One region of the Lysinibacillus sp. FSL P2-0066 genome, then DNA from elsewhere that is predicted to be linked to it. Evidence: riboswitches for the same ligand, from Rfam matches in the RefSeq annotation. Region 1 holds a riboswitch; the other holds the start of a gene.
What was found. Region 1 has a riboswitch for preQ1 ahead of MKZ14_RS02320 (QueT transporter family protein). Riboswitches for the same ligand answer to the same signal wherever they lie in the genome.
Positions count from the first base shown of each region.

Region 2: linked by a shared signal. The riboswitch ahead of queF (preQ(1) synthase) and the one ahead of MKZ14_RS02320 (QueT transporter family protein) in region 1 are both predicted to bind preQ1.

Region 1 is NZ_CP150202.1:486,960-490,174, reverse strand. Features, by position in the region: gene MKZ14_RS02330 (ABC transporter permease) at 1-153, opposite strand, end outside; gene MKZ14_RS02325 (ABC transporter substrate-binding protein) at 239-1,261, opposite strand; PreQ1 riboswitch class I at 1,583-1,627, shown strand; gene MKZ14_RS02320 (QueT transporter family protein) at 1,634-2,116, shown strand; T-box leader at 2,185-2,384, shown strand; gene trpB (tryptophan synthase subunit beta) at 2,443-3,215, shown strand, end outside.
Region 2 is NZ_CP150202.1:4,532,007-4,535,221, reverse strand. Features, by position in the region: gene MKZ14_RS22600 (S8 family serine peptidase) at 1-1,024, opposite strand, end outside; PreQ1 riboswitch class I at 1,333-1,379, shown strand; gene queF (preQ(1) synthase) at 1,507-2,007, shown strand; gene queC (7-cyano-7-deazaguanine synthase QueC) at 2,112-2,771, shown strand; gene queD (6-carboxytetrahydropterin synthase QueD) at 2,775-3,215, shown strand, end outside.

The DNA of each region.
Region 1 (3,215 bases):
AACCATTGTTGCTGCCGTTGCCGCCCCTGTTACAAAGCTTCCATCAACCGTTAAATCCGGAAAATCTAACACCCGAAATGTTAAATATACACCAAGTGCCATAATTGCATAGATGATTCCTTGCTCCACTGCGCCAAATAATGCTAAAAACATCGTTGAATCATCTCCTAAATCTCTTTATTATTTATATCGCTTGTAAAATGAAGATAAAGCGGGGATAGTTCTCCCCCGCTTCGTTTTACTGTTCTAGAATTTCGGCACCCCAAGAATCTTTAATTTCGATTCCTAAATCATCTGCAACTTTTTTATTGATTAATAGTTTCAGATTTTGTGGGTATTGTGCGGGTGTATCGGCAGGTGTAGCTTCACCTTTTAAAATTTTCACAGCCATTTGACCCGCTTCATAGCCGATATCAAAATATTCAAAACCATAAGCGGCTAAACCGCCACGTGCCACAGAATCCAGTTCTCCTACGATTAATGGTAGTTTATTCGTATTGGCAACATCAATTACCGATTCTAATGCAGAAACTACTGTGTTATCAGTAATAATATAGAAAGCATCTACTTTACCAATTAGAGATTCTGTCGCTTGTTTTACATCTGCTGAAGTGGATGCTGATGCTTCTACCACCTTTAAACCTTGTTCATCCATAACCTTTTTCACTTCTGAAACTTGGGCAACTGAGTTTTGCTCACCTGCATTGTAGACCATCCCTACCTTTTTCGCACCAAGTTCTTTTAGGAATGCTACTGTTTTAGAAATCGTTTCAGGATGTAAATCGATTGTGCCTGTAATATTTTTCCCTGGCTTTTCCATTGAGTCAATTAACTGTGCACCAACAGCATCTGTAACCGATGTAAAAATAATTGGAATATCACTTGTTGCTGTTGCAGCGGCTTGTGCAGAAGGTGTAGAGTTTGCAAAAATTAAATCTACGTTTGCACTTACTAGATTGTTAGCAATCGTTGTGTTAAGGCTATTATCCCCCTGTGCAATTTGTGGATCGTAGTCAACTTTTAAGCCTGCATCTTCAATTGCTTTTTTAAAGCCTTCCGTTGCTGCGTTTAACGATGGATGCTCAACAATTTGAGTAATCCCGATTTTATATGTTTTATCATCTGCATTTCCGCTCTCACTTGCATTGTTTGATTCATTTCCTTTTGAATCTGTTGTACCTGAGCCACTGCTACCACAAGCAGCAAGAAGCAACACTAATCCAAAAAGAAGGAATGACAACTTCTTTACATTGCTTTTCACAAATAATCCCCCCGATTATATTCTCGAATATCTATCGCACTTTATCCAAACAAAGTGTGAATGTATCGCTATATTATCGTTATTATCGAGCTCCGTCAACAACATTATGAATGTTCTGACTTTTAAAAGTGACAAAATATTTTAGTTTTTCATTTAATTTGGCGCTTTAAACCGCTAAACTACGCTGTTTTAGTTATTCGATTTCTTTTTTCAACATAGTAAAAAATATTTATGACAATTTTGCGACGATAGGACATTATAGACAAAGTCTGACATTTGACTTCTACTAGATATCTATAATAAAATATTTACTTGTGTGAAAGCACCGTGGTTCGTAACCATCCCACGAAAAAAAACTAAGGAGAAATGAATATGAAGATAAAATTTTTAGCAGCAAGTGGTATCATTGCGGCTCTCTATATAGCTGTAACCATGCTTGTTGCACCATTTGGTTTTACAGAGGTTCAGTTCCGAGTTTCTGAGATGTTTAACCATTTAGTGGCCTTTAATCCACGCTTTGCCGTAGGGATTATTATTGGAGTATTGATCTCTAACCTATTTTCACCACTTGGCATTTACGATTTAGTGTTTGGTGTAGGTCATTCAATGATTACACTCGGACTGTTTATTTTAATCTGCAAATTTGTCAAAAATATTTGGGCACGTTTAATTATTAATACATTGCTCTTTACATGTACTATGTTTATTATTGCCTTTGAGCTGAACTTGGCTTTAGAGCTACCATTCTTTTGGACTTGGCTAACAGTCGCGGCGGGTGAATTTGTTGTATTAGCTGTAGGTGCACCGATTATGTATGTATTAAACAAACGCCTTCACTTTAAAAGTTTGATTTAACTGACGGGTCTTTTTAGATTCGTCTTTTTTCTTGACACTATTCTGAAAATACTCTACAATTCTTTCTAATAAATGCAAGGAAGAAGAGTAGTAGCAAGCATTGTTACTTCAAGAGAGCTGGTGGTTGGTGCAAACCAGTAGTACAAACTTGTGAATGGACTTCAGAGCAGCCTTATCAAATGTAAGGCCGTTTCGCTCCCCGTTACCGGAGCAGGAAAGCGCGCAAAAATTGCGAATGAAGGTGGCACCACGGTTACTCGTCCTTTTTATAAGGGATTGGAGTGGCTTTTTTTTTGGAAAAATTAGCATAGAGGAGTCGAGGAAAGATGAGTACAGTAGTAGAGAAAAAGGGATATTTCGGTGAATTTGGTGGAAGCTTTGTTCCAAAGGAGCTTCAAAATGTTTTAAATATACTAGATGAGAATTTTCAAAAGTATAAAGAAGATGATGACTTTAAACAAGAATTAGATTACTATTTCCGTGAATATGTCGGTCGTAAATCCCCTCTTTATTTTGCAGAAAATTTAACAAAGCAATTAGGTGGCGCAAAAATTTATTTAAAACGGGAAGACCTTAACCACACAGGCTCCCATAAAATCAATAATGTATTAGGACAAATTTTACTAGCCAAACGTATGGGCGCAAACCGTGTAATTGCAGAAACTGGTGCAGGTCAACATGGTGTAGCAACAGCTACAGCGTGTGCCATGTTTGGAATGGATTGCACGATTTATATGGGCTTGGAGGATACAAAACGTCAGGCATTGAACGTATTTCGCATGGAACTTCTCGGCGCAAAAGTCGTAGCGGTTGATAAAGGGCAAGGCCGCTTAAAGGATGCAGTAGATGAAGCATTTGCTGACTTGGTAGAAAACTATGAAACAACCTTCTATTTATTAGGTTCGGCAGTTGGACCACATCCCTTCCCATCAATGGTTAAACATTTTCAATCAGTGATTAGCCGCGAAAGTCGTGAACAGATTTTAGAAAAGGAAGGAAAGCTGCCAACAGCTGTTCTTGCCTGTGTAGGAGGCGGTAGTAATGCAATTGGGGCATTTGCTGACTATATTGCAGACGAAGATGTTCGTCTGATTGGAAT
Region 2 (3,215 bases), 560 kb from region 1:
TTTCTGTTACGGCCGTTTCAATTGCTTTAACAATACCAGATGTAGCCCCACTTCCATATGCACCAAGAACACGGTAAGCATAAAGGTCTACTTTTGGAGCAATTCCTTTAATGCCGAAATTGTTAGCTCCAATTGCTGCAATGGTTCCAGCAACATGGGTACCGTGAGAAGTATAGAACGAGCTTCCTTTTTCATTAAATTCAGGTGTTCCGGCAGGACGCTCAGAAGGCAATGTTTCCGATGCATCGTCATCTGCCCGAGGCTTTGTGTAAGTTGATGAATTTGGAATGAAGTTTTTCCCGCCCTTGTAAATTCCAGCAAACTCGGGGTGATCTGCGTCAATACCAGTATCTAATACTGCCACCTTTATACCTTGTCCTTCAATTCCTTCCTTCCAAAGCTGTTCGATGCCGAGGAAAGAAATACTTGTATTCATTTGAGCCTCTAATTGATCTTCCTTAATAAGTTCTGATGATTTCATTGTATTGTCTTCTGATGCGTAAACAATCGCATCAGGCTCGATTAATGTAATTCCTTCTATTGAAAGCAGCTTCGGGAGGTCATTTGCTTTCACAGTTGCTGCAAAGCCGTTTAAAACAGTATCAAATGTGTAGCCTTGAGTCATTTGAACATTTTTAGTAGCTAATTCTTTTTTTACTTGTGCTTGTTGAGATTTTACATTTGAACGAACTTCATTTGCTCGCGCATTAGAGAACTTTTGGCCTTTCACTTGGCTTATTCCTTGCTCTAGTGCCACAGGCTTTTCAGATAAATGTACGATGACAGCAACTTCTTGATTGCCTGATACATTTTGTAAGCTTTCGTGAAGAGTTGGACCATCTTTAGACAAGCTTAGCTGTTCAGCGATAGCCGCCTTTAGTTGAAGTGTGCTTTCACTTTGACTATCCTGCTTGAATGGTTTCGATTCTTCAGCATTAGCACTCGATAATGGAACCAATAGAAAAAGCACCATAACGAAAGCTATCATACTACTTAAAAACTTCGTAAACTTAAACTTTTTCAAATCTCATTTCTCCCTCCACTCTTAATTATCACACTTTTCAGTTTAGTGCGATAATTCCAATTTATCACAGGTGAGATAATTCGAATATCGGAATATTAAAAAATCTCAAAATATTGATAATTAGTATGACTTTGTCAAAAATGAATTAATTCTATTTTCCTAGTAATTTAATAAAAAAGTAGAACTTTTAAATGATAAATGACTTACAGTAATCATCCTTTTTATCATTTAAGAGTTTTGTAAAAAATCTATTTGACGTTCTGTATTATTTTTTGTACGATATGGAAGAAAAGAATGCCCGGACTAAAACGGGAGAGGTTCATAGCTGATACCCTCTATAAAAAACTATGGAAACATGACAAATATGCCATGTCCATATCGGACGTGGCTTTTTTTATGTTTTTACTTATGTTTTAATAGACTGAATTGGTGATGCCTCTCTTGAAAAGTGTTGGGAAACATTTTACAAGGAGGTTTTTTTTATGTCTGGCAGAAGTCATGAAGAAGGATTAAAGGATTTGACCCTATTAGGTAATCAAGGTACAAAGTATTCCTATGATTATGCACCTGAGGTATTAGAGGCAGTGGATAATCTTCATGCTAATCGAGATTATTTTGTTAAGTTTAATTGCCCAGAGTTTACTAGTTTATGTCCGCTTACAAATCAGCCGGATTTTGCTACGATGTACATTTCGTATATTCCAGATAAAAAAATTGTTGAAAGTAAATCACTAAAGTTGTATTTATTCAGTTTTAGAAATCATGGCGATTTCCATGAAGATTGCGTAAATATCATTATGAATGATTTAATTACACTACTTGATCCAAGATATATAGAGGTTTGGGGAAAATTTACTCCACGTGGGGGTATCTCGATTGATCCATGGTGTAACTATGGGAAGCCAGGAACGAAATACGAAGAAATCGCCAATTATCGTTTAATGAACCACGATCTTAATCCAGAAAAAATTGATAATCGATAAATGAAGCAAGAAAGAGGTTTTTAGCTACCCTCTTAAAAAAACTAAGAAGAAAGCAGCACTTTTTCTTAGAGTGCTGTTTTTTCGATATAAGGGAGTCTTTATAGATGAAAAAGGAAAAAGCAATTGTAGTATTTAGTGGAGGTCAGGACAGCACAACTTGTTTGTTCTGGGCAAAAGAACGCTTTGAAGAGATTGAGGCAGTAACTTTCGATTATGGTCAAAGGCACCGTCTTGAAATTGACTGTGCGAAGGCGATAACAGAGGAGCTTGGTATCAAGCATCATATTCTTGATATGTCACTTCTGAACCAGCTTGCTCCGAATGCATTGACACGACAAGACATAAAGGTGAAGGACGGAGAAAATGGTGAGCTCCCATCGACTTTTGTGCCTGGTCGCAATCTCCTTTTTCTTTCATTTGCGGGCGTTTTAGCGAGCCAAGTAGGAGCGAAGCATATTGTAACAGGTGTTTGTGAAACTGATTTTAGTGGCTATCCGGATTGCCGTGATGTCTTTATTAAATCCTTGAATGTAACATTAAATTTATCGATGGATGATTCCTTTGTGATTGATACTCCGTTGATGTGGCTGAATAAGGCACAGACATGGGAATTAGCTGATCAGCTTGGGGCACTTGAGTTTGTACGAGAAAGAACGTTGACTTGCTATAACGGTGTCATAGCAGATGGCTGTGGTGAATGCCCAGCATGTAAATTGCGAAATAAAGGGCTTGATGAGTATTTAAGTTATAGGAAGGAGTCTTAAGACATGTCAGATTTTAAAATCGTTGAGAGACTTCAGAAAATGGATGTGGATATTCAAAGAAATCAATTGAAATACCATGCAAAGCGTGTCCTCATCAGCAAAGAATTTACCTTCGATGCTGCTCATCATCTGCACCATTATGAGGGGAAATGTAAAAATCTGCACGGTCATACCTATCGAGTTATATTAGGGCTGAGTGGCTACACAGATGAACGTGGTTTGATAATTGATTTTGGCGATATAAAAGAAATATGGAAACGAAAAATAGAGATTCATTTAGATCACCGTTATTTAAATGAAACACTTCCGCCCATGAATACGACAGCAGAGAACATTGTTGTGTGGATATACGAAAAGTTGACTGAGGCCTTGCTTGATGAAGGATATAACGGTGCGCGTGTAGAGTTTATTAAACTTTATGAAACTCCGACAAGCTATGTAGAA